Cupriavidus taiwanensis LMG 19424: one gene and its partner. The protein of the gene in region 2 interacts with the protein of the main gene of each other region in a pairwise test. Links are inferred from orthologs where the notes say so. Each region holds a gene or a part of one and is shown on either strand. Other genes may lie near its edges. The genes, in order: RALTA_RS00265 and RALTA_RS09210.

What was found.
Region 1: the proteins of RALTA_RS09210 (region 2) and RALTA_RS00265 interact in binary tests that used the Escherichia coli proteins (3 or more experiments, as listed by UniProt). The link is inferred for Cupriavidus taiwanensis LMG 19424 from one-to-one orthologs.

The regions. Positions count from the first base shown.
Region 1 is NC_010528.1:47,220-64,029, reverse strand. The notes cover bases 7,900-10,892. They hold RALTA_RS00265 (rod shape-determining protein), read right to left. Parts: upstream 9,922-10,892; coding sequence 8,878-9,921; downstream 7,900-8,877. Other genes in these bases: gatC (Asp-tRNA(Asn)/Glu-tRNA(Gln) amidotransferase subunit GatC), read left to right, coding at 10,545-10,844; mreC (rod shape-determining protein MreC), read right to left, coding at 7,900-8,681. Also shown: lipoyl(octanoyl) transferase LipB, read right to left, coding at 1-17; RALTA_RS00305 (DUF2917 domain-containing protein), read right to left, coding at 172-540; RALTA_RS00300 (transcriptional regulator GcvA), read left to right, coding at 788-1,744; RALTA_RS00295 (tyrosine recombinase XerC), read right to left, coding at 1,746-2,822; RALTA_RS00290 (DUF484 family protein), read right to left, coding at 2,846-3,532; rod shape-determining protein RodA, read right to left, coding at 3,674-4,816; mrdA (penicillin-binding protein 2), read right to left, coding at 4,828-7,134; rod shape-determining protein MreD, read right to left, coding at 7,207-7,719; more of mreC, read right to left, coding at 7,716-7,899; Asp-tRNA(Asn)/Glu-tRNA(Gln) amidotransferase subunit GatA, read left to right, coding at 10,917-12,422; RALTA_RS00250 (hypothetical protein), read left to right, coding at 12,425-12,883; RALTA_RS00245 (dienelactone hydrolase family protein), read left to right, coding at 12,910-14,025; Asp-tRNA(Asn)/Glu-tRNA(Gln) amidotransferase subunit GatB, read left to right, coding at 14,115-15,572; RALTA_RS00235 (tetratricopeptide repeat protein), read right to left, coding at 15,772-16,473; RALTA_RS00230 (magnesium and cobalt transport protein CorA), read right to left, coding at 16,619-16,810. UniProt on the Escherichia coli protein: Forms membrane-associated dynamic filaments that are essential for cell shape determination. Acts by regulating cell wall synthesis and cell elongation, and thus cell shape.
Region 2 is NC_010528.1:2,013,751-2,023,302, forward strand. What follows is about bases 1,552-4,550. They hold RALTA_RS09210 (RodZ domain-containing protein), read right to left. Parts: upstream 3,545-4,550; coding sequence 2,558-3,544; downstream 1,552-2,557. Other genes in these bases: ispG (flavodoxin-dependent (E)-4-hydroxy-3-methylbut-2-enyl-diphosphate synthase), read right to left, coding at 1,552-2,510; pilW (type IV pilus biogenesis/stability protein PilW), read right to left, coding at 3,537-4,316; rlmN (23S rRNA (adenine(2503)-C(2))-methyltransferase RlmN), read right to left, coding at 4,313-4,550. Outside these bases: hisS (histidine--tRNA ligase), read right to left, coding at 1-1,179; more of ispG, read right to left, coding at 1,218-1,551; more of rlmN, read right to left, coding at 4,551-5,467; ndk (nucleoside-diphosphate kinase), read right to left, coding at 5,505-5,930; RALTA_RS09230 (Bax inhibitor-1/YccA family protein), read left to right, coding at 6,304-7,008; 23S rRNA (uracil(1939)-C(5))-methyltransferase RlmD, read right to left, coding at 7,076-8,380; RALTA_RS09240 (endonuclease/exonuclease/phosphatase family protein), read left to right, coding at 8,617-9,471; RALTA_RS09245 (3'-5' exonuclease), read right to left, coding at 9,508-9,552.

The DNA of each region.
Region 1 (16,810 bases), 2.0 Mb from region 2 along the record:
ACTTGAATCGGATGCATGGCGAGAGTGTAACGAAAAGGGCCGGCTTGCGCCGGCCCTGCCTGCCCCGTTCAGGGGGTGGAAGACGCGGAACCGTCCGAAGCGTCACGCGACCAGACCAGGCGCAGATGGCCCCGGGCCCCAGGCGACGCGGACGGTGCGCCGTCCTGCCCTTCAGGATGCGGTGACCCGGTCCTGGTTCGGCGTCCATTCGGTGCCTCGAACCAGCCGGCGCAGGCTGCGGTACACCAGGTGCGGCAGGTCGGCCAGCGCCAGCACCGGACGGCGGGCTTCGGCAATCAGCGCCAGGCGCACCGGATGCACAGCTCGCGGGTCGATGCTGATCACCACCTCGTCCCCGGCGCGCAGCAGCAGGCTGCCGCCACAACGCAGCCAGTAGTCCTCCGAATCGTTTTCGCGGGTCAGCCACACGTCGGTGCCACGGGCGTCTGCAACATGCAGGCGCTGCGCGGCGTGCACCGACAGCGCGGTGACTTCGCCAGGATTCAGGGTGAACTCGGTCGTTGTGAGCACGGTTTTCATGGTGGTTCTCCGTTCAGCCGGCCCTGGCGGGGATACGCCAGACGCAGTACGGATTCTCGGCGGGCCGCAGGAACTGGCCCGGCAAGGGGACCAGGCCAGTTAAATCCTGCGAATATCGCCGTGAAGAAGTGTGCAAAGCGGGGGCCGGTGATGAAATATTAGTGATTGCCCGACCACTATCAAAACGATATATTTTCTTTGTTCTTGTTAGCGAATCTCACATAACCCCGATCGTCTGGAGACGGCCATGGCCTGGAAGAGCGCCTGGGAGAAAGACATGCCGCGCGGCTGGCACCGCGAATTGCCGCGCCTGCCGGCCCTGACCGCGCTGCGCGCGTTCGAAGCCGCGGCGCGGCACGAGAGCTTTTCGCGCGCGGCAACCGAGCTGTTCGTCACCCACGGCGCGGTCAGCCACCAGATCCGCGCGCTGGAAGACGAACTGGGCATGCCGCTGTTCGAGCGGCACGGCAAGCGCGTAGCGCTGACCCCGGCCGGCCGGCTCTATGCCGAGCGCGTGCGCGACGCGCTGCTGCAGATCGCCGATGCCACGCGCGCGCTGCAGGCCGGCAACCGCGACAAGCGCCTGACCATCAGCACCATGCCGTCGTTTGCCGCGCGCTGGCTGACGCCGCGCATCGGCAGCTTTATCGAGCGCCATCCCGAACTGGATGTCGAGCTGCTGTCGTCGAACACGCTGGTCAACTTTGCGCACGAGGAAGTCGATATCGCGCTGCGCATGGGCAGTGGCGACTATCCCGGCCTGTATGTCGAGCGGCTGCTCGACGATGTATTCTTCCCGGTCTGCAGCCCCGCCTTCAACGGCGGACGCCTGCCCGGACGGCCGCAGGACATGGCGGGCATGCCGCTGCTGCGCGGCGAGGGCGATCCGTGGAAGCCGTGGTTCGACGCCGCCGGGCTCGACTGGCCCGAGCCCCGCAAGGGCCTGCTGCTGGAAGATTCGTCGCTGCTGCTGCAGGCCGCCTCGGAAGGCCAGGGCATCGCCCTGATCCGCTCTTCGCTGGCCTGCAACGACCTGCTGTCCGGGCGCGTGGTGCGGCTGTTCGACGTCAGCATCCCGTGTCCGTGGCTGCTGTATTTCGTGTGCGCGCCGGGCTCGCTGAACCTGCCCAAGGTGCAGGCATTCCGCGGCTGGCTGCTGCCGGAAATCGAGCGCTTCCGCGAGGTGCTGGCGCAGTGGGAGTGAGTCAGTCTTCCGGGGTGTCGTCGACGCGCGCCGCACTTGCAGCGGCATCGGCTGCCGGCTTTGCGCGCGCCCGGCCGGCGCGCGGGTGGGCCTTGTCGTAGACCTTGGCCAGGTGCTGGAAATCCAGCGCGGTGTAGACCTGCGTGGTCGAGATGCTGGCATGGCCCAGCATCTCCTGCACCGCGCGCAGGTCGCCGGAAGACTGCAGCATGTGGGTGGCAAAGGAATGCCGCAGCATATGCGGATGCACGTCGGCCGGCACCCCGGCGCGCAGCGCCTGCTGCTTGAGCCGCAACTGCACCGTGCGCATCGACAGGCGCCGCCCGCGCGGCCCCAGGAACAGGGCATGGGCATCCTCGGGCGCGGCGCCCGGCCGCAGCAAGCCGTCGCGCACCGCCAGCCACGCCTGCAGCGCGGCGATGGCCCTGCCGCCTACCGGCACCGTGCGCCGGCGCGAGCCCTTGCCGGTCACGGTGACCTCGGCGCCGGCCAGGTCGAGCCAGCCGCTGGAGCGGTAGCCGTCGGCTTCGGCATAGCGCAGATCGAGCTGCACCAGCTCGGACAGCCGCAGCCCGCTCGAGTAGAACAGCTCGTAGACAGCCTGGTCGCGCAGCGCCTCGGCATCGGTGCCGGCAGGGTGTGCGACCAGCGCCACCGCGTGCTCGACCGACAGCGCCTTGGGCAGCGCGTGCCCGGAGCGCGGCGCGCGCACGCCGTCGACCGGATTCACGCTCACGCCATGGCCATGGCGCGCCGCCCACAGATAGAAGCCGCGCCATGCCGACAGCGCGCGCCCGATACTGGTGCCGACCAGCCCGGCGGCATGCAGCCGTGCGGCGAAATTGCGGATATGGTGCGTCTGCAGCGCCAGCAGCGCGACACCCGGCGCATGCTGCGCCGCGTGCGCCTGCAGCACGCGCAGTTCGCGGGCATAGCCCGACAGCGTGTGCTCGGCCAGCTTGCGGCTGCCGCGCAGCCAGTCGAGATAGCGCGTGACCAGCGGATCTGGCGGCGGCGCCTCGCCGTCCGCGGGCGCGGACGATGGGACCACAGCGCGCGGCGGCCGGCGTGCAGTCATGGCGTTATCGCAAGGCCGCGGCTTCAGTCGCGCAGCCGGTTCAGCGCAGCGCCCGCCACTGCGCCGATCTGCGACAGGTAGGCGGTGCCCATGCCGTCGTGGAAGCGGCGCGGATCGGGCGAGCCCAGCACCAGCAAGCCAAAGGCCGCGCCACGCACGTCGGCGCCGGCCTCGGCCTCGCCGGCGCGCACCGGCACGCGCAGCGTCACCATCGCCAGCGAGGTGACATCGTCGCGCTCCAGCAGGCTGGCCGCCTCGAAGCCGCTGTTGCTGCCGCAATACGGTGCGCGCAGGCCTTCGGCAAAGATGCGCAGGTCTTCGCTGGCGCCCTGCGCCACTTCCATGTGCGCGTACTGCTCGGCGACATCCCAAAGCCTGAGCGCCACCGCCGGCACGTCGAAGACCTGCTGCAGGCCGTCCTGCACCGCATATGGCAGCGCATGCGAATCGGCCTCGGCCAGCAGCCGCAGTTGCCAGTCATGCAGGCGCTGCTGGGTGCGGTCGTTCTCGTGGCCATGGCGGACCAGGTCCGCCAGGCGCAGCTCCAGGCCCTTGTTCTTCTCGCGCAGGATTTCCATCTGGCGCTCCTGCAGCGACACAGCACGATGGCTGTGCGGGCTGGTCAGCTGCACCGCGGCCAGCAGCTCGGCATGCTCTTCGAAGAACTCGGGATGGCTCTGCAGGTAGGCGGCAACGTCTTGGGCGTTCATGGGGCGTGGACCGGTAGAGATAAAGTGGGTGGCAGTTTAGCAAAGCGGTCGTGACGGGCGCGGCGAAAACGCTCGATCCCACGCTGGCGGCTCCCTCTCCCGCTTGGGGGAGAGGGGAGCAAACCGCAGGCATGCCCCAGCCTACGTCTGGATCAGCCGCTTCTGCCGCGAAATGCTCATCAGGATGCCGATGCCAGCGCCCAGCGTCACCAGCGCGGTGCCGCCGTAGCTCAGCAGCGGCAGCGGCACGCCCACCACCGGCAGGATGCCGCTGACCATGCCCATGTTGACGAAGGCATAGGTGAAGAAGATCAGCGTGATCGAACCCGCCAGCAGCCGCGAGAACAGCGTCGGCGCATTGGCCGCGATAAAGAGCCCGCGGAAGATCAGCAGCAGGTACAGCACCAGCAGCACCGCGTTGCCGATCAGGCCGAACTCTTCCGAGTACACGGCGAAGATGAAGTCGGTGTGCTTTTCCGGGATGAACTCCAGGTGGGTCTGCGTCCCCTTGAGCCAGCCCTTGCCCTGGACACCGCCCGAGCCGATCGCGATGATCGACTGGATCGTGTGGAAGCCCTTGCCGAGCGGATCGCTAGTCGGATCCAGCAGCGTGCAGACGCGGTGCTGCTGGTAGTCGTGCAGCACCGGCCAGTTCACGCCGGGCGCGCATATGTCGTTCTGGAACGTGATCAGCAGCGTGATGGCGACCACCAGGATGCCCATCAGCGGCAGGATCAGCTTCCACGACAGCCCCGCGAAGTAGATCACGTAGAGGCCCGCGGCCATCACCAGCAGCGCGGTGCCCAGGTCGGGCTGCTTGGCGATCAGGCCCACCGGGATCAGCAGCAGGCCCAGCGCGACAATGAAGTCGAACCACCGGATCACGCCCTCGCGCTTCTGGAAGTACCACGCCAGCATCAACGGCATCGAGATCTTCATGATCTCGGACGGCTGGATCACCATGCCGACATAGAGCCAGCGGCGCGCGCCCTTGCGGATCAGGCCGAACATGGCCACCGCGATCAGCAGCGCCACCCCCACCGTATAGATCGGCACCGCCACCCGCATCAGGGTCTGCGTCGGCAGGTAGGCAATCACGAACATCACCACGTACGACAGCAGGATGTTGCGCAGCTGGTCCTCGACCCGGCCGGGCATGTCGATGGCGGCCGAGTACAGCGCCACGATGCCGGTGGCGAACAGCAGGAACACGATCAGCGAGAGCGGCTTGTCAAAACCGGTCAGCGCGGTCTTGACCAGGGACATGACGCGGCGTCGATCCATGCGCGTCTCCTTCAGCGGGTGGCGTCGGCACCGCTGGCTGCCTTGGCAGCGACCGGCTTGACACGTGGTTTGGGCGCGGGCGCCTTGGCCGGCACGACCGTCGCGGAGGCCGGCGCCGGGGTCTGCGGCTTGCTGTGGCCAAGCGCCTGCAGCATGCGCTGGTCCAGCGTCTGCACCGCCGAGGCCGGGGCAATCGCATCGGGATCCAGCGTCGCGGCGATCGCCTCGGGCGTCGGCAACTGCGCGGCCGAGGCCGCCGCCACCGCACTGGCGGCCGCGCCGCTGGCCGGGGCGCCGCCGCCGGACATCACCGTGGCGCTGGCAATACTGGCGGTCTGGCCGGTGGTGAACACGCTCGGCGTATCCACCGGCGCGCGGCCGGCGAGGCGCTCGCCGGCGGGCGGCGCGATCGCCTCCAGCTCGGCGGGCCACTTGCCGGTCAGGTAGTAGTCCATCACCTTGCGCGCGATCGGCGCGGCCACCGCGGCGCCGAAGCCGGCGTTCTCGACGATCAGCGCAATCGCGATCCTGGGGTTGTCGGCCGGCGCGAACGCCGTGTACAGCGAGTGGTCGCGCTTGTGCTCGGCGAGCGCGTGGTGGTTGTACTTCTCGCCCTTGGACAGGCTGTAGGTCTGCGCCGTGCCGGTCTTGCCCGCGGACTCGTAGGCGGCGCCGGCAAACACGCGCGCGGCCGTGCCCGAGTGCGTCACCGCCACCATGGCGCGCTTGATCACGTTGATGTCGGACTGCTTGAGCGGGATGGTGTAGCTTTCCTTGGGCACGGTCAGCGTGCGCTTGCGCGTGACCGCGTCTTCGATGGCCTTGACCAGGTGCGGCTTCATCACCTTGCCGTCGTTGACGATCACCGAGGTCGCCTGCGCCAGCTGCAGGATGGTAAAGCTGTTGTAGCCCTGGCCGATGCCCAGCGAGATGGTCTCGCCGTCATACCACTTCTGCTGCTCCGGCTTGCGGTAGGCCTTGCGCTTCCAGTCGGTCGACGGCAGGATGCCGCGGCTTTCGCCCTCGATGTCGATGCCCGTGATCTGGCCGAAGCCCAGCGGCTTCATGAAGTCGTGGATGCCGTTGACGCCCATGTCGCGCGCCAGCGCGTAGTAATAGGTGTCGCATGAATGCACGATCGAGCTGTGCATGTCGACCCAGCCATGGCCGCCCGGCTTGTCGTCGCGGAAGGTGTGGTTGCCCAGCGTGAAGTAGCCCGGGTCGGACATGCCCCATGCCGCGGTGCGCTTGCCGGTGGTGAGCGCCGCCAGCGCCATGAAAGGCTTGTAGGTCGATCCCGGCGGATAGGTGCCCCTGAGGGGCCGGTTCAGCAGCGGCTTGTCGGGCGAGCCGTTGAGCTCGTTCCAGGTAGTGGTGTCGATGCCCTCGACGAACAGGTTGGGGTCGAAGGTCGGCTTGGAGACGAAGGCCAGGATGTCGCCGGTGGACGGCTCGATCGCCACCAGTGCGCCGCGGCGGTTGCCATAGAGCGCCTCGGCCAGCTGCTGCAGGCGGATGTCGAGCGACAGGATCAGGTTGTTGCCGGGCGTGGCGGGCGAAGTGGACAGCGTGCGGATGGGTCGGCCGCCCGCGCTGACTTCCACTTCCTCGAAGCCGGTCAGCCCGTGCAGCTCGCTTTCGTAGCTCTGCTCCAGGCCGATCTTGCCGATGTAGTTGGTGCCCTTGTAGTTGTCGGCATCCTTGCGCGGGTCATACTTCGCGCCGTCGGCATCGTTGGCCTCGTCCATGGCCTCGATGCGCTCCTGGTCGCGCTGCGAGATCCGGCCCAGGTAGCCGATCACGTGCGAGGCCGACTCGCCCAGCGGGTACTGGCGGAACAGCCGCGCGCGCACGTCGACGCCGGGGAAGCGGAAGCGCTGCGCCGAAAAGCGCGCCACCTCTTCGTCGGTCAGCTGGCTGCGGATCGGCAGGCTTTCGAAGCTGCGCGATTCCTCCATCAGACGCTTGAAGCGGCGCCGGTCGCGCGGCTGGATCTCGACCAGCGCCGACAGGCCTTCGATGGTGTTTTCCAGCGTATCGGTCAGCTTGGACGGGGTGATCTCCAGCGTGTACGCCGAATAGTTGCGCGCCAGCACGATCCCGTTGCGGTCCATGATGATGCCGCGGTTGGGCTCGATCGGCGCCACCGAAATCCGGTTGTCCTCGGCCTTGGCCGAGTACTGGTCATGCTTGTACCACTGCAGCCACAGGAAGCGCGAGAACAGCAGGCCGAAGCAGATCACCGTAAACAGCGCCGCCGCCGCCACGCGGATGCGGAAGCGGCCGATTTCCAGTTCGACGTTGCGGATTTCGGTCATGATACTGCGTGGCCTGGAGGCATCGGTGGTGGGCGATGATGGCGATAGTGGCGATGGCGGGCGATGGCGGCGTCAGATCGGCCGGGTCTCGTCGACATCGGTCGAGCGGCGCTGTGGCGCCAGCAGCAGGCTGGTGGCCAGCGGCCACAGCAGCGCCTCGATCGCCGGCGCCAGCAGCAGCGGCCAGCCCGGCAGCGGCGCGCCCATGGCCAGCCGGATCAGCACCGGCACCGCGTGCGCGATAAACAGCAGCGGCAGCACGTGCAGCGCCTGGGTATAGACGGTGAACCACAGCACGCGGCGGTGGATGGTGATGGCGAAGTAGGCCAGCAGCGTGTAGGCCAGCGCATGCTCGCCCAGCAGGCGCGCATCGTGCACGTCCATCAGCAGGCCCAGCAGGAAGGCCACGCCCATGCCCACCTTGCGCGGCTGGTGGATGTTCCAGAACACCAGCACCAGCGCCACCATGTCCGGGATCCACAGCGTGGTGCCCCACGGCATCAGGTTGAACAGGAACGCCAGCACGAAGCTGAAGGCGATAAAGGCCGGATTGACCGGCCGCAGCAGGTATTGGGGATTGGTCACCGTGGTGCCTCCTTGGCGGGCGAGGCCTTGGCGGCCGCGGCGCTGTCGGCGGCGGCGCGTGCCGCGGCCGACTTGGCGCCCTTAACCGGCGCTTCCGGCCGGGCCTCGACCGCTTCGCGCGCCGGGATGTTGGCGTCGTAGCGCACCACCAGCAGCTGGCGGTGCGCGCGCACGCCGGCGACCGGCTCGCAATAGACGCGCGAGAACGCGGTATCGGCCTTGCGCTCGATCTGCACGATCTTCGCCACCGGCAGGCCCGGCGGATAGGTGCCATCCAGGCCCGAGGTCACCAGCAGGTCGCCCTGCTGCAGGTCGGCGGCGGCGGCCATGAAGCGCAGATCCAGGTGGCCCGCGCGGGCGCCGCCGAAGGCGACGCTGCGCAGCCCGTTGCGCACCACCTGCACCGGAATCGCCTGGTCCTTGTCGGTCAGCAGCGTCACCTCGGACTGGAACGGCGACACGCGCGTCACCTGCCCGACCACGCCGCGCTCGTCGATCACCGGATAGCCGGCGCGCAGGCCGTGCTGGCTGCCCTTGTCGATGACGATGCGCTGGCTGTACGGGTCGCGCGCGTCATACAGGATCTCGGCCGCCGTCACCGGCGTGGCCGACTGCTGTGCCAGGCCCAGCAGCTTGCGCAGCTGGTTGTTCTCGGCCTCGAGCTGAGCCTGGCGCACCGAGGCCTGGGCTTGCTGCACGGCGTTCTGGCGCAGCTCGCGGTTCTCGGTGGCGAGCGTCGCCGACGACTGCGCATAGTCGAACATGGTGCGCAACGCGTCGCGCGGCGCCAGCACCAGGCGCTCGACCGGCATCAGCACGGTGGCGGCGACCTGCCGCCCTACGCGCAGCGCGTCGAAACGGGCATCGACCACCAGCAGCGCCAGCGCGATGCCCACGTACAGGACCAGCCTGGCGACGGCCGAGGTGCCTTGCTTGAAGAGCGGCGGAGGGGAGTAATCCATTTACCCGAACAAAGGCCGGAGGCCACGCGGAAACGCCCCGCCGCCCGCCGTGCCGCGCCCCGGCCCCTGGCGGGGACAGGCGCGGCACGGTCGGGCGGCGGGAGCTGCCAGGGCCCGGCCCCGGCGGATGAGGCGCCGCGACGCCGCCATGATCGGTCGATCCGGCAGGCCGCGCATCGCCACGTGAGCGTCCTTCTTACTCGTAGGAGAAGATGCTGCCGAGCTTGTCCATGCGTTCCAGCGCCATGCCGGAGCCGCGCACCACGCAGGTCAGCGGGTCTTCGGCGACCAGCACCGGCAGGCCGGTTTCCTCGGCCAGCAGGCGGTCCAGGTCGCGCAGCAGCGCGCCGCCGCCGGTCAGCATCATGCCGCGCTCGGCGATGTCGGCGCCCAGTTCGGGCGGGGTCTGTTCCAGCGCGATCTTCACCGCGGACACGATCTGGTTCAGCGGATCGGTCAGGGCTTCCAGGATTTCGTTGGACGACACGGTGAAGGCGCGCGGGATGCCTTCGGACAGGTTGCGGCCCTTGACTTCCATCTCGCGGACTTCGGAGCCCGGGAAGGCCGAGCCGATTTCCTTCTTGATCGCCTCGGCGGTCTGCTCGCCGATCAGCATGCCGTAGTTGCGGCGGATGTAGTTGACGATGGCCTCGTCGAACTTGTCGCCGCCGACGCGCACCGAGCCCTTGTAGACCATGCCGCCCAGCGAGATGATGCCCACCTCGGTGGTGCCGCCGCCGATATCCACCACCATCGAGCCCGACGGCTCCGACACCGGCAGACCGGCGCCGATCGCCGCCGACATCGGCTCCTCGATCAGGTAGACCTGGCTGGCACCGGCGCCCAGCGCCGATTCGCGGATGGCGCGGCGCTCGACCTGGGTCGAGCCGCACGGCACGCAGATGATGATGCGCGGGCTCGGGCGCAGCAGCTTGCTGTCATGCACCATCTTGATGAATTGCTTGAGCATCTGCTCGGTCACGGTGAAGTCGGCGATCACGCCGTCCTTCATCGGGCGGATCGCCTCGATGTTGCCCGGGACCTTGCCCAGCATCTGCTTGGCTTCCTTGCCCACCGCCGTGATGGTCTTCTTGGCGTTGGGGCCGCCTTCCTGGCGGATCGCAACGACCGAGGGCTCGTCCAGCACGATGCCCTTGTCGCGCATGTAGATCAGCGTGTTGGCGGTGCCGAGGTCGATCGCCAGGTCGTTGGAGAAGTAGCTGCGGAGAAATCCGAACATCAGGAATCCTGTCTGTGATGGTGTTCGCGGGTAGGCGAAGTGGCCGGCGCCGCGAGCGGCCCGGCCACGCATGGCTTGGGTGTTGAATACGGAATGGTTCTCGGCTTCCCGGCCCGCCCACGCTCCGGCGCGGGGGACCCGCGGGATGCTGGATGGGAGTCGGGTTCGGCACCGCCGCGTCTTGCCAGGCAGGCTGGCCCTACGGGAACCTTTGATTAGACCTCGCGAGAAAGTTCGCGACAATGCGCACAAAAATGTGCAGGCACCGGCGCGTCGCGGCCCGTGGCATTGGGGCGTGTCGCGGCCGGCGGCAAAGGCCTAATCAGAGGACCCAGGTTTCCCTTCGGGCACCTTCGGCCGCCGGGCACGGCGGGCCAGCGGGGGGCGGGCGCGCGGCAAAGTGACGAAGGCGTTGCCAAAGGTCGGGAGCACGCAATGATACCTTATAATTCCTGCTGCTTCGGGCGTTTACGGCCTGAAAAACCCTGTAATTCCGACGACTCCGTTGCGCCGTTGCAGCGCTCCCGGAGCCGCCCTGCCCGACCGCGCGGCGCCACCGCCGCACGGCTGGCCGCCGGCCGCTGCCGGCACCTTCCGCATACGAGCATCCGACCCACCACGCCATGGCCCTCGACCTATCCGACGTCAAGCGCATTGCCCACCTCGCCCGCATCGAAACCAGCGATGACGAGGCCGCCCAGACGCTTGCGCAGCTGAACAACTTTTTCTCGCTGGTCGAGCAGATGCAGGCGGTCGACACCACCGGCATCGAACCGCAGGCGCACCCGCTGTCGGCAGTGCGCGACATGGTTCAGCGCCTGCGCGAGGACGTGGTCACCGAAACCGACCGCCGCGCAGACTATCAGCGCCCCGCGCCCGCCACCGAAAACGGCCTGTACCTGGTGCCCAAGGTCATCGAATGACCCTTGTCCGGCCGTGCCGCCACGCGCCACGTGCCGCCGCCAGTACAACACCCCTGATGCCAACCGACTGTCATGCCCTTTTCCGCTGATTCCGTGACCTCCCTGCGCCAGCTAGCCGACGCCCTGGCCGCGCGCACCGTCTCCGCCGAGGAACTCGCGCGCGAGTACCTGGCCCGCATCGAGCAGGCCGCCGCGCTCAACGCCTTTATCCATGTCGATGCCGAGCTGACCCTGGCCCAGGCCCGCGCCGCGGACGAACGCCGCGCGCGCGGCGAGGCCGCGCCGCTGACCGGCGTGCCGGTCGCGCACAAGGACGTGTTCGTCACGCGCGGCTGGCGCGCCACCGCCGGCTCGAAGATGCTCGGCAACTATGAAAGCCCGTTCGACGCCACCGTGGTCGAGCGCATGGCCGCCGCCGGCATGGTCACGCTGGGCAAGACCAACATGGACGAGTTCGCGATGGGCTCGTCCAACGAGAACTCGCATTTCGGCCCGGTGCGCAACCCGTGGGACGCCGGCCGCGTGCCCGGCGGCTCGTCGGGCGGCTCGGCCGCGGCCGTCGCCGCCGGCCTCGCGCCCGCCGCCACCGGCACCGACACCGGCGGCTCGATCCGCCAGCCGGCATCGTTCTCGGGCATCACCGGCATCAAGCCGACCTACGGCCGCGTGTCGCGCTACGGCATGATTGCCTTCGCCTCGTCGCTGGACCAGGGCGGCCCGATGGCCCACACCGCCGAGGACTGCGCGCTGCTGCTCAACGCCATGGCCGGCTTCGACCCGAAGGACTCGACCAGCATCCCGCCCGCGCAGGGCGGCGTGGACGAGGACTACACCCGCCTGCTGGGGCAGCCGCGCGCCGGCGCTACGGCCGAGCGCCCGCTGGCGGGCCTGCGCATCGGCCTGCCCCGGGAGTACTTTGGCAAGGGCCTGTCGGCCGACGTGGAACAGGCCGTGCGCGCCGCGCTGGCCGAATATGAAAAGCTGGGCGCCACGCTGGTCGAGGTGTCGCTGCCCAAGACCGAGCTGTCGATCCCGGTGTACTACGTGATCGCGCCGGCCGAGGCCTCGTCGAACCTGTCGCGCTTCGACGGCGTGCGCTACGGCCACCGCGCCGCCGAGTACCGCGACCTGCTCGACATGTACAAGAAGACCCGCGCCGAAGGCTTCGGCGCCGAGGTCAAGCGCCGCATCCTGGTCGGCACCTACGTGCTGTCGCACGGCTACTACGACGCCTACTACCTGCAGGCGCAGAAGATCCGCCGCATCATCGCCGACGACTTCCAGCGCGCCTTTGCCCAGTGCGACGTGATCATGGGCCCGGTGGCGCCGACGGTGGCGTGGAAGCTGGGCGAGAAGACCTCGGACCCGGTGCAGATGTACCTGGCCGACATCTTCACGCTGTCGACCAGCCTGGCCGGCCTGCCCGGCATGAGCGTGCCGTGCGGCTTCGGCGAGGGCAACATGCCGGTGGGCCTGCAGCTGATCGGCAATTACTTCGACGAAGCGCGCCTGCTGCAGGCCGCGCACGCGTTCCAGCAGGCGACCGACTGGCACCTGCGCCGCCCGGCCAAGGCCTGACCATGAACCCGACCTTCCTCCGGCTGCTCGCCGCCCTGGTATTCGCCACGCTGGCGGCAGGCTGTATCCAGCTGCCGATCATCGGCAAGCCCACGCCGATCGCCAGCCGCGACATCGACCTGGCCGGCGACTGCCGCCGCACCGAGGAGGACGGCTTCCGCGAAGACGCGCAGCTGCGCATCTCGGACAACAGCGTGCAGCAGTTGTCGTGGAAGCTGTGGGTCGGCAAGCGCGGCTCGTGCAGCTTCAACCTGGCCGAGTTCCGACAGGTCCAGAAGAAGCCGCATATCGAACTGCGCGCCAACGACGGCAGCGGCTGCAAGCTGATGGTCTGGCAGGACCCGCGCCGCGTCACGCTGGCGCATGCCAACTGCCAGCAGCGCTGCACGCCCGGTATCTATGAACAGGCCTGGCCGGTGATGTTCGAGCCCGGCAGCGGCGGCTGTGCCGCCACGCGCTGAAGTCGCCTAAGCCACAGCAACCGTCCATGGTCCACGCACCCGTCACTCCGCAACACGCGCCGCGCCCCGCACGTCCGGCGGGCGCGTGGCTGAGCGCCGCGGTGGCGCTGGGATGCAGCGCATGGCTGGCCGGCGCCGCGGCGCATACGCCGGACCTGCCGGCACCCGCGCTGGACGCACCGGCACCGCTGACGCCGGCGGGCGTGCTGGCGCCCAACGCGGTGAGCCGGGCCGCGCCCGCTTCTTCGGCGGCGGCCAGGGCTGCCGTCGCGCCCGTGCCCGCGCAGCGGGTCCAGCTGCGCGGCGATGCCGCCACGCCGGCGCTGACCGCCTACTGGTTCCTGCCGCGCGAAGGCGCCACGCCGCGGGCGTTGCCCGTGGTGGTGGCGCTGCACGGCTGCGGCGGCCTGCTGGCCCAGGGCGCGCGGCGCGACGGCACGACGGCCGCCACGAGCACCGTCGCCGGCACGACGGATGTTTCCGCACTGCTGCAGCAACGCTACCGCGAATACGCGCACTGGCTCACCGAACGCGGCTATGCGGTGCTGATGCCCGACAGCTTCAGCGCGCGCGGCAAGCCCCACGGCATTTGCGCCGAGCCCATCGATAACCGCGCCATCGACGAGCGCACCCGCCGCGCCGACGCGCTCGCCGCGCTGCGCTGGGTGGCGCAGCAGCCCGCGGTCGACGCCTCGCGCATCGTGCTGCTGGGCTGGTCGAACGGCGCGCAGGCAGTGCTGGCCACCGTCGATGCCAGCCGCCCGTGGCCGGCCGGCACGCCGCCGGTCGAGCGCGCGGTGGCGTTCTACCCGGGCTGCAAGCGCGCGGTGCAGCAGCACAGCTTCCGCCTGCGCTCGCCGCTGCTGCTGATGATCGGCGGCGCCGACGACTGGACCCCGGCAACCCGCTGCGCCATGCTGCAGAGCGCAGTGCAGGCGCGCCAGCCGGGGGCGCGCTTCCGGCTTGAAATCTACCCGGGCGCCTATCACGGCTTCGATGGCACCAGCGAGCTGCATCGGCGCACCGACGTGCCCGCCGCCGCCATGCGCAAGAGCCAGAGCGTCACCGTTGGCGGCGACGCGGTGGCGCGCGTGGCCGCGCTGGCACAGCTCGACTCCTGGCTGGCCAGTCCCGACCCCTGACCGGCACGCAAGACCAGACAGAACACCAGGGCGGCGCTGCCGCTCCCCCGCAACAGACAACACCCAAAGAACCGAACAGGAATACCGCCATGCAATGGGAAGTGGTGATCGGCCTCGAAACGCACGCGCAGCTGTCGACGGCCTCCAAGATTTTTTCCGGCACCTCCACCGCCTTCGGCGCCGAGGCCAACACGCAGGCGTCGCCGGTGGACCTGGCGCTGCCGGGCGTGCTGCCGGTGCTCAACCAGGGCGCGGTCGAGCGCGCCATCCAGTTCGGCCTGGCGATCGGCGCCACCATCGCGCCGCGCAGCATCTTCGCACGCAAGAATTACTTTTACCCGGACCTGCCCAAGGGTTACCAGATCAGCCAGTACGAGATCCCGGTGGTCCAGGGCGGCACCATCACCATCCAGGTCGAAGGCAGGAAGGGCGAGTTCTACGAGAAGACCGTCAACCTGACGCGCGCGCACCTGGAAGAAGACGCGGGCAAGTCGCTGCACGAAGACTTTGCCGGCATGACCGGCATCGACCTGAACCGCGCCGGTACGCCGCTGCTGGAAATCGTCACCGAGCCCGACATGCGCAGCGCCGCCGAAGCGGTGGCCTACGCCAAGGCGCTGCACTCGCTGGTGGTGTGGCTGGGCATCTGCGACGGCAATATGCAGGAAGGCAGCTTCCGCTGCGACGCCAACGTGTCGGTGCGCCCGGTCGGCCAGAAGGAATTCGGCACGCGCCGCGAGATCAAGAACCTGAACTCGTTCCGCTTCCTGCAGCAGGCCATCGAATATGAAGTGCAGTGGCAGATCGCCGAGATCGAGGACGGCCGCAAGATCCAGCAGGCGACCGTGCTGTTCGACCCGGACACCGGCGAGACCCGCGCCATGCGCACCAAGGAAGACGCGCACGACTACCGCTACTTCCCCGACCCCGACCTGATGCCGCTGGAGATCGAGCCGGCCTGGGTCGAGCGCGTGCGCGATGCGCTGCCGGAGCTGCCGGCCGCGATGCAGGCGCGCTTCGTGTCGCAATACGGCCTGTCGGCGTATGACGCGACCACGCTGACCGCGACCAAGGCCTTCGCCGCCTACTACGAGGCCGTGGTTGCCGACGCCGGCGCCGCCAACGCCAAGCCCGCCGCCAACTGGCTGATGGGCGACGTGTCGTCGCAGCTGAACCGCGAAGGCATCGCCATCGACGACGCACCGGTCCGGCCGGCGCAGCTGGCAAAGCTGCTGGCGCGCATCGCCGACGGTACGGTGTCGAACAACACCGCCAAGAAGGACGTGTTCCCGGCCATGTGGGCGGGCGAGCACGACGGCGACGCCGACGCCATCATCGCGGCCAAGGGCCTGAAGCAGATGTCCGACAGCGGCGAGCTGGAGAAGATCATCGACGACGTGCTGGCCGCCAATGCCAAGTCGGTCGAGGAATTCCGCTCGGGCAAGGAAAAGGCGTTCAACGCGCTGGTCGGCCAGGCAATGAAGGCGACCAGGGGCAAGGCCAATCCGGCGCAGGTGAATGAGTTGCTGAGGAAGAAGCTGGGGTAAGGCCGCCTAGTCCTTTCCAACCCGCCGGTTTGCTACCCTTTTGCCAGTAACCGGTGGTTGTCGTCCCCGCGCAGGCGGGGACCCAGTGGCTTTTAGTTCCCCTTCGGGACTTCAAAGACGCTGGATTCCCGCCTGCGCGGGAATGACGGGAGTTTGAGGCTTCAGTGGATGTCGAGCAGCTTGCATGGGCAATTCCTCCCTACATCCCCGCCCTCCCCTTCACCGTCTCCTCCAGCAGCGACCTCAGCTTCGCCAGCGCCCCCGTGTCCCCGCGCGCCGCGGCGCGCGCGTACCAGATCTTCGCCTGCTCGATATCCTGGTCGACCACGCCGGGCTCGCCACGCTCATAGAAGCTGCCGACGATGTACTGCGCGCCACCGTCTCCCGCGCTCGCCGCGCGCTGGTACCACGCAAACGCCTGCCCGTAGTCGCGCGGCACGCCGCGTCCGGTGAAATAGTTCGTCGCCAGTTCCATCTGCGCCTGCACGTGGCCGCCCTGCGCCGCGCGCTCATACCAGCGGTTCGCCTCTTCCAGCGATTTCGGCACCAGCTGGCCGCGCTCGTAAAGATCGCCCCAGGTGTATTGCGCATGGGTCATGCCGTTGTCGGCCGCCTTGCGCAGCCATACCAACGCCTCTTGCGGCCGCGCGGCGGTGCCTTCGCCGCGCAGCAGCATCATCGCGTAGTTGAATTGTGCGAGTCGGTTGCCCTGGCGCGCGGCGCCGGCAAAACCCCGCAAGGCCTCGTCGAAGCGGCCAGATTCGTAAGCCGCTACCGCATCGCGGGTCTGCGCCTGCGCGGGCGGAGGCGGCTGGGGGGCGCCGGCGGCGGTTGGCACAAGCAGCCATGCGCAAAGCATGCCGGCCAGCATGGCGGCACGCGAGGGATGGGCTTTCGACATGGCGGACTCCGGGCGCGAGGCCTTCTTTGCTCCAGTGTAGGAGTCCGCAGGGGCAGCAGGTAGCGGCTGGATTATTGGCGCGAATAATCGACAAGAAAGAAATCACGACCCGATCATTCGTCGCGCCAATAAATCGAACCGAGGCTCAGATCCACCCCGCACGGTGCAGACGCCGCCACAGCGCGCCACAGGCCAGCGCGGTGACGCCGATCACGGCCGGATAGGCATAGTGCACCTTCAGCTCCGGCATGAAATCGAAGTTCATGCCGTACAGGCTGAACACCACGGTCGGAATCGCCAGGATCGCGCCCCAGCCGGCCAGCCGCTTGACCACTTC
Region 2 (9,552 bases):
CTGCGACTTGAAGCTGCCGCCCTTGCCGTCCGGGCTGGCATGCAGCACCACGTCGAGGCCGGCGTCGCGCAGCCGCTCGGCCGCGACCATCGCCTGCTGCGCGGCGGCTTCGCCCTGGTGCACGAGGTAGACATCGCACCCCACGGCGTCGGGCACCACGCCCTCTTCGCGGATCAGTTCGATGATGCGCTCGATGCCCATGGCCCAGCCGCAAGCCGGCGCGGGCTTGCCGCCCATCTGCGCGATCAGCGGGTCATAGCGTCCGCCGCCGGCAATGGTGCCCTGCGCGCCCAGCTTGTCGGTGATCCACTCGAACACCGTCAGGTTGTAGTAATCGAGGCCGCGCACCAGGCGCGGGTTGATCTTGAACGGGATGTTGTTCGCCTTCAGCAGGCGCTGCACCCCCTCGAAGTGCGCCAGCGACTCTTCGCCCAGGAAGTCGATCAGCTTGGGCGCGTTGGCCGCCATGTCCTGCAGCGCCGGGTTCTTGGTGTCGAGCACGCGCAGCGGGTTGGTGTACAGGCGGCGCTTGCTGTCGTCGTCCAGGATGTCCTGGAAGCCTTCCAGGTACTTGATCAGCTGTTCGCGGTGCGCCGCGCGCTCGTCGGCCTGCCCCAGCGAATTGATCTCGAGGCGCACGCCGGTCAGCCCCAGGTCATCCCACAGGCGCTGGCACATCAGGATGATCTCGGCGTCCACGTCCGGACCGGCGAAGCCCAGCGCCTCGGCACCGAGCTGGTGGAACTGGCGGTAGCGGCCGCGCTGCGGACGTTCGTGGCGGAACATCGGGCCGGTGTACCACAGGCGCTTGGGGCCGTCGTACAGCAGGTTGTGTTCGATGGTGGCGCGCACGGCCGCGGCGGTGCCCTCGGGGCGCAGCGTCAGCTGCTCGCCGTTGAGCGAATCGGTGAAGGAGTACATCTCCTTCTCGACGATGTCGGTGACCTCGCCAATGCCGCGCACGAACAGCTGGGTATGCTCGACGATGGGCGTGCGAATCTGCTGGTAGCCGTAGGCGCGCAGCATCGCGCGCGCGGCATTCTCGAAATGCTCCCACAGCGGCGCGTCGGCCGGCAGCATGTCGTTCATGCCCTTCACGCCCTGCAGGGCCTTGGCGGGGCGTACCTTGGGTTCGGTCTTGGCGGCGCCGGCGGCGGCCATGGTCTCGGTTTGCGTCATTCTGTTCTAGTCAGGCTGCTGGCCCCGGCCGGTCCGGCTCAGGCTGCCACTTCTTTGCCGTCCCGTGCAGCGCCCGGGCCGTAATGCGTGCGAACGTATTCGTCTACGATCGCCTGGAATTCTTCTGCAATGCGTTCGCCGCGCAGCGTCTTCACCTTGACGCCGTCGACGAACACCGGCGCGGCCGGCGATTCGCCCGAGCCCGGCAGCGAAATGCCGATATTGGCGTGCTTGCTTTCGCCGGGGCCGTTGACGATGCAGCCCATCACGGCCACGTCCATTTCCTCGACACCCGGATAGGCGGTCTTCCATTGCGGCATCTGCTCGCGCAGGTAGGCCTGGATGCTGGCCGCCAGTTCCTGGAACACCGTGCTGGTGGTGCGTCCGCAGCCCGGGCAGGCAATCACCATCGGGGTGAAATTGCGCAGGCCCATGGTCTGCAGGATCTCCTGCCCGACGTACACCTCTTTCTCGCGCGGCGCGCCGGGCTCCGGCGTCAGCGAGATGCGGATGGTGTCGCCGATGCCTTCCTGCAGCAGCACCGACAGCGCCGCCGTGGAAGCCACGATGCCCTTGCTGCCCATGCCGGCCTCGGTCAGGCCCAGGTGCAGCGCGTAGTCGCAGCGACGCGCGAGCTCGCGGTACACCGCAATCAGCTCCTGCACCTGCGAGACCTTGCACGACAGGATGATCTGGCTGCCCGGCAGGCCGATTTCCTCGGCCTTCCTGGCCGAATCGATGGCCGACGTGATCAGCGCCTCGATCATCACGCTCTGCGCCGGCCACGGCTCGGCGCGCCCGGCGTTCTCGTCCATGATCCGCGCCAGCAGGTCCTGGTCCAGGCTGCCCCAGTTCACGCCAATGCGCACCGGCTTGTTGTAGCGGCACGCCATCTCGATCATCTGCGCGAACTGCGTATCGCGCTTGGCGCCCTGGCCGACGTTGCCCGGGTTGATGCGGTACTTGGACAGCGCCTCGGCGCAGGCCGGATAGTCCTGCAGCAGCTTGTGGCCGTTGTAGTGGAAGTCCCCCACCAGCGGCACGTCGACACCCATGCGGTCGAGCTGCTCGCGAATCGACGGCACCGCCGCCGCGGCCTCGGGCGTGTTCACCGTGATGCGCACGATCTCCGAACCCGCGCGCGCCAGTTCCTTGATCTGGATCGCGGTGCCGATGGCATCGACCGTGTCGGTGTTGGTCATCGACTGCACCCGCACCGGCGCGCCGCCACCGATGGTCACCACATTGTCGCCCCACGCGACCCGCGCCTGGCGGGTCTGGCGACGCGGCAGCGGGCCCGGCAGGACCGGTAGACAGAGCTGTTGGTTCATAGCGTTACCACCTTGCAAAGACGCACCTTGCCGCACCTCGCGCCAGCTCAGGGCAGCGTCAGGCGCGCCACGTTGTTGCGGTTGGCGGCCTTCAGGTCGACCGGCGTGCCGCCGCGCGTGAACGATTCGACGCCCTTGACGTTGCCGATCACCACCCGGTACGGACCCGTACCGCCGCCAGCCATGGTCTGCCCGGCCTTGGCGGTGCCACCCATGACGACCTTGCCGCTATTGTCGCGGATTTCAAACCAGGTATCGGCGGCAAAGCGGATCTGCAGCTCGCCCTCCGCGGGCGCCGTCGGCGCTGCCGCGGCAGATGCCGTCGGGGCCGCCGGAGCCGATGCAGCAGCAGCCGTGGTGGCTGCCGGCGTTGCCGGCGCCGCCGCCGCGCTGGCGGGAATGGTTTCGGCGGACGGTGCCGGCGAGTCGCTGGCAGCCATGACCGGCGGCAGCGCCGCGGTCACGATACCGGCCTCAGTGCCCGCGTTATCCGCGGCCGGGGCCTCGGCCGCCACCGTCTCGGCGGCGCTGCTGCGCGCGTCCAGCCACGCGCGGATATGGTCCAGCCCGAACCAGATGCCGGCGGCCACGCCAACCGCGACCAGCGCCAGCCAGATCCAGCGGCCGCCATTGCCGCCGGAGCGGAAGCGGTTGCGGTCGTCGAAGGCCGCATTGATGCCACCCTCGCGCTGGCGGGCGATTTCCGCCACCTGCGCCACCGGGCGCGGCTGGAAGCGCGCCAGCAGCGGGTCGATATCGACGTGGAGCATGCGGGCATAGGCGCGCATCACGCCCTTGGCGAAGGTTACGTCGGGCAGCGCCTGCAGGTTGGCCGCCTCGATCGCACGCAGCTTGCTGGCCGCCACCTTCAGCCGTGCGCTGACGTCCTCGACCGACATCCGCTGCGCCTCGCGCTCGCGCGCCAGCGCCGCGCCGATCTCCCGCGCCGCGGCTTCACGTTCTCCCTCATGCGCGCCCCCGCCGACTGCTTGCGTCGGTACGGCCTGGCCTGCGGCGCGGTCGTGCTCACTCATCCCATGCTCCTTGTTCGTAGGCGGCCACCTCGCGCGAGTCAGGGAAGCGGCTGCGCAGCTGCGCTCCCAGCGCATCCTGCGTGCGGCCGTCGCCCTGACGGTGGGCAATGCGCGCTCCCAGCCAGAGGGATTGCGCAGTGACAAATTGGCTGTTGTTGACGCGCAGGACGTACTGCCGCGCCTGTACGTAATCGCCGCGCCGGTAGAACACCAGCGCCAGGTTGGTGTTCGCCACCGGGTTGTTGCGGTCGTAGCCGAGCGCGGCCTTCAGGTTCTTCTCCGCCTCGGCGCTATGGCCCTGGCGCAGCTCGCACGCACCCAGGCTGATCAGCGGCTTGACCGGGCCGCCGGCGGACGGGGCCGACACGGCGCGCTGCAGCATGGGCACGGCCTCGCCGTAACGCCCTTGCTGGCACAGGAACCAGCCGTAGTTGTTGAGCAGGTCGCCGTCATTGGCCCGCATCGATGCCGCGGTACGGAAGCTGTCCTCGGCCAGCGTCCGCTCGTTCATGCTCATGTAGATCAGCGCCCGCACATGGTAGGCATCGGCCAGCGACGGATCGATGGCAATGGCCTGCTTGATCTCGTCAAGCGCGACCGCGGTCTGGCCGGCCTCGAGATAATTGGTGGCCAGTTGCAGCCGGATGCCGGCCCGGCGCCTGGCCTCGGTCTGGTCGGAAGCGGTCTGGAGATCCTGCGCCGGCGCATGCGGCAGCTGGCACCCGGACAACATCAGCAGCCCCAGCAGGGCCGCAGCGATCAGACGGATCATGCAGGGCGCGCCTCCCGTGGCTGGCCGCTCGCAGTGACCGGCACCAGCGGCGTGATCTTGCCGAACTTGCCGCGTTCGGCCAGGCGGGTGCGGTCCTTCACTTCCCCGGCCAGCTGGCCGCAGGCGGCATCGATATCGTCGCCGCGGGTCTTGCGGATGGTGGTGACGACGCCGGCGTCCATCAGTACCTGCGCGAAGCGCCGGATCTGCTCGTTGTTGGAACGCTTCAGGCCCGATTCGGGGAAGGGATTGAACGGGATCAGGTTGAACTTGCACGGCACGTCGGCGACAAGCTTCAGCAGTTCCCGCGCATGCTCGACGCCGTCGTTGACGCCATCCAGCATGCAGTATTCGAAAGTAATGAAATCGCGCGGCGCGAATTCCAGGTAGCGACGGCATGCCGCCATCAGTTCGGCCAGCGGGTATTTCTTGTTCAGCGGCACCAGCACGTCGCGCAGGGCGTCGTTGGACGCATGCAGCGACACGGCGAGGGCCACCGGCAGGTCCTTCGACAGCCGGTCCATCATCGGCACCACGCCGGAGGTGGACAGCGTCACGCGGCGGCGCGACAGGCCGTAGGCGTTGTCGTCAAGCATCAGGCGCATGGCCGGCACGACGGCGTCGTAGTTCAGCAGCGGCTCGCCCATGCCCATCATCACCACGTTGGAGATGACGCGGTCATCCTTGGGGCCGCGGCCCAGCTGCTCACGCATGGCGAACTCCGCCATCCACAGCTGGCCGATGATCTCACCGGTGCTGAGGTTGCGCGAAAAGCCCTGCTTGCCGGTGGAACAGAACCGGCAGTTGACGGCGCATCCGGCCTGCGAGGAAACGCACAGCGTGCCACGCGTTTCCTCGGGGATGTACACCGTCTCCACTGCGTTGCCCTCGCCCACGTCGAGCAGCCACTTGCGCGTGCCGTCGGCCGACAGGTTGTCGGTGATGACGGCAGGCGCGCGGATCTCGGCCCGGGTCGCGAGCTTTTCGCGCAGCGACTTGGCGAGATCCGACATGGCGTCGAAGCGGCTGGCCCCGTAGTGGTGGATCCAGCGCTGCAGTTGCCGCGCACGGAACGGCTTCTCGCCGAGCTCGCCGCAATAGGCGGTGAGCGCGTCCGCGTCGAGGTCGAGCAGGTTGACGAGATCGTTCATGACGGCAAACTCGGCTTGGTAATCAGTCAGCAGCCGATCAGCGGCTGTAGACGTTCATGCCCGGGAAGAAGAAGGCCACTTCCACGGCGGCGGTTTCGGCAGCGTCCGAGCCGTGCACGGCGTTGGCGTCGATGCTGTCGGCGAAATCGGCGCGGATGGTGCCCTTCTCGGCCTTCTTCGGGTCGGTGGCGCCCATCAGGTCGCGGTTCTTGGCAATGGCGTTCTCGCCTTCCAGCGCCTGGATCATGACCGGGCCGGAAACCATGAAGTCGACCAGGTCCTTGAAGAACGGACGCTCCTTGTGAACCGCGTAGAACTGCTCGGCTTCGCCGCGCGACAGGTGCACCATCTTGGCAGCAACGATCTTCAGGCCGGCGGCCTCGAAACGGGCGTAGATCTGGCCAATGACGTTCTTGGCCACGGCATCCGGCTTGATAATCGACAGGGTGCGTTCGATCGCCATGAAAAACTCCGAAAAATGAAGGGGTTACAAATGGATTAAACGTGCAATTCTAGCACGAAGACTATGACGGTTTCGAGGGTCTTGCGGACCTTCCGGCGTGCCCGCCACCCCCTTATGCACACGCCGTCCACAAGTTGCAAAAGCAGCACATTACAACCTTGTCATCCCCGGAACGCAGCGCCGCCGCTAACATCCAATGTGAGCGGCGTCGAACGGACGCGAGCCAGCGCCAGGTGACGATTGGTCTACCGCGCCCTTGCAATCCGGCCTGCCCGATGCCACATTGACGATGGTTCCGTCCGGCTTCCATACGAGCCTTCGCATTTGAAGTCTCGCAACGCCGGCGCCTCACCGTTTTGAGACAGGAGTCACCATGGATAACAAGCTGAACACCTACGGTTTCGGCAACAGTGCGTCGACCGTCACTGACGTCGTCGTTCGCAACCGGGTCTTGCGCAACACATACTGGCTGCTGGCCCTCTCGATGATCCCCACCGTGCTCGGTGCGTGGATCGGCGTGGCCACCGGCTTCAGCTTCATGGCGGGCAGCCCCGGCCTGTCGCTGATCCTGTTCCTGGCGATCGCGTTCGGCTTCTTCTTCGCCATCGAGAAGACCAAGAACAGCAGCATGGGCGTGGTCCTGCTGCTGGCCTTTACCTTCTTTATGGGCCTGATGCTGTCGCGGCTGATCAGCGTCACCTTGTCGTTCTCGAACGGCCCGGCGCTGATCATGTACGCCTTCGGCGGCACCGCGGCCGTGTTCGGCGCGATGGCATCGATCGCCACCGTCAGCAAGCGTGATTTCTCCGGCCTCGGCAAGTTCCTGTTCGTCGGCGTGATCCTGCTGATCCTGGCCAGCGTGGCCAATATCTGGCTGCAGCTGCCGGCGCTGATGATCACGGTATCGGTGATCGCGATCGGTATTTTCTCGGCGTACATCCTGTTCGACGTGCAGCGCGTGGTGAACGGCGGCGAGACCAACTACATCACCGCCACGCTGGCGATCTACCTCGACGTGTACAACGTCTTCGCCAACCTGCTGGCGCTGCTGGGCATCTTCGGCGGCAACCGCGAATGACGGCGGACGCCGCAGCATGACGAAAGCCGGCCAATGGCCGGCTTTTCTTTTGGGCACTCCGCCGCGATCAGTCGCGGTCGAACACCGCGATCGACTCGACGTGCGAGGTGTGCGGGAACATGTTGACCACGCCGGCGCCGCTCAGGCGGTAGCCGGCCTCGTGCACCAGCAGACCGGCATCGCGCGCCAGCGTGGCGGGGCTGCACGACACATAGACGATGCGCCGCGGCAGCACGTCGCTGCCCTGCTGCGCCAGCTCGCCGAGCGCCTTGCTCACCGCCAGCGCGCCTTCGCGCGGCGGATCGACCAGCCAGCGGTCGAAGCGGCCCAGCGCGGCGATGTCGTCTGCCGTGACTTCGAACAGGTTGCGGCACGCGAATTCCGTCTTGGCGGCCAGCCCGTTGTATTCGGCATTGGCCAGCGCACGCGTGGTCAGCGCCTCGCTGCCTTCGATGCCCATCACCGACTTGCCCTGCGTGGCCAGCGGCAGCGTGAAATTGCCGATGCCGCAGAACAGGTCGAGCAGGCGGTCGCCCGGCTGCGCATCGAGCAGGCGCAGCGCGCGGCCGATCAGCACGCGGTTGATCTGGTGGTTCACCTGCGTGAAGTCAGTCGGCTTGAACGGCATGCGGATGCCGAATTCCGGCAGCGTATAGGCCAGCTCGACGTCGGTCGGATAGAACGGGTAGACCGTGTCCGGCCCCTTGGGCTGCAGCCAGAACTGCACCTTGTACTGGTCGGCAAAGGCGCGCAGCAGGTCCTTGTCGGCATCGGTCAGCGGCTCGAGGATGCGCAGCACCAGCGCCGTCACTTCATGCCCGACGGCCAGTTCGATCTGCGGCATGCGGTCGCGGATCGACAGTCCCGCCACCAGTTCGCGCAGCGGCACCAGCATGGCCGAAACGTGCGGCGGCAGGATTTCACAACGCGTCATGTCGGCGACATAGCTGCTCTTGCGCTCATGGAAGCCCACCAGCACGCCGCCCTTCTTCACCACGTGGCGCACCGTCAGGCGGGCACGGTAACGGTAGCCCCAGTCCGGGCCGGCGATCGGCCGGAACACCACGTCGGGCTTCACCTTGGACAGGTGCCACAGGTTGTCTTCCAGCACGCGCTGCTTGATGGCAAGCTGTGCGCGCGAATCCAGATGCTGCATCGAGCACCCGCCACAGACGCCGAAGTGCTGGCATCCCGGCTTCACGCGCATGACCGATTCCTGCAGGACCTCGCCCAGGTGCGCCTGCTCGAAGCTGGGCTTGCGCCGGTAGCTGCGGTAGCTGACGGTCTCGCCGGGCAACGCGCCTTCGACGAAGATGACCTTGCCGGGCGTGCCGTCCTCGTTCACCAGGCGGCCGACGCCGCGCGCCTCCATGTCGAGGCTGTCGATCGACACCACGGGGTCGGCGCCGGGCGCATTGCCGTTGGCATGGCCGCGGCCACGGGCCTCTTTTGCGGCGGGTGCGGCACCCGGTGCGGCGGCTGCGGGCGCGACGGCGGGCGTTTCTTGTGGGGAGGACACGGCTTGGGACACCAGAGAAAACCTGACGTATTGTTTTACGAAAGCGCGATTGTATGCCAGACCGGTCCGATCGATGACGGAGGCCTTGTATGGAACTGATTTCCTGGAATATCCAGTGGGGCCGCGGTGCGGACGGGCGCGTGGACCTGGCGCGGCAGGTGGACACGCTGCGCGCGATGGCAGATGCCGACGTCATCTGCCTGCAGGAAGTCACGCGTGGCTTCACGGAACTGCGCGGCGAGCCGGGGATCGACCAGGTGGCCGAGCTGACAGCACTGCTGCCGGGCTATCACGTGCTGTTCGCGTCAGGCGTCGACCGTCGCGACCGCAATGGCGCGCACAAGCAGTTCGGCAACCTGGTTGCGACAAGGCTGCCGGTACGCGAGGTATTCCGGCACGCCTTGCCGTGGCCCGCGGATCCGCACGTGGCATCGATGCCCCGCGTGGCGCTGGAAGTGACCGTCGAGGCCGGCCCGCGGCGGCTGCGCGTGATCTGCACGCACCTGGAGTACTACTCGGCGCTCCAGCGCGCCGCCCAGGCCGAGGCGCTGCGCGACTGGCATGTCCAGGCGTGCGACCACGCCAGCCGTCCGGGCCGCAGCGAGAAATGGCCCGGCCCGTTCACGCCGGAACCGCGCCCCGCCGAAGCCATCCTGTGCGGCGACTTCAACAGCAAACCCGACGACATCGCCTATCGCCGCATGCTCGAGCCGTTTGACGACACCACCACGCCATGGCGCGACGCCTGGCTGCACGCGCATCCGGGCCTGCCGCACGCGCCGACCTGCGCCATCCATGACAAGGAGCAATGGCCCGAGCCGCCGTTCGCCTGCGACTTCATGTTCGTCACGGAGAATCTGGCCGCGCGTATCCGGCGCTGCGAAGTCAACGCGGATACCGCCGACTCGGACCATCAGCCGATCCTGCTGTCGCTGGACCTGTAAGGCCGCGTCGCAAGCCGGCGGGCGCTGGCGCGCTCATCAGTCCTCGAAGTCTTCGGCTTCGGGCGTGAGGCGCTGCAGGCG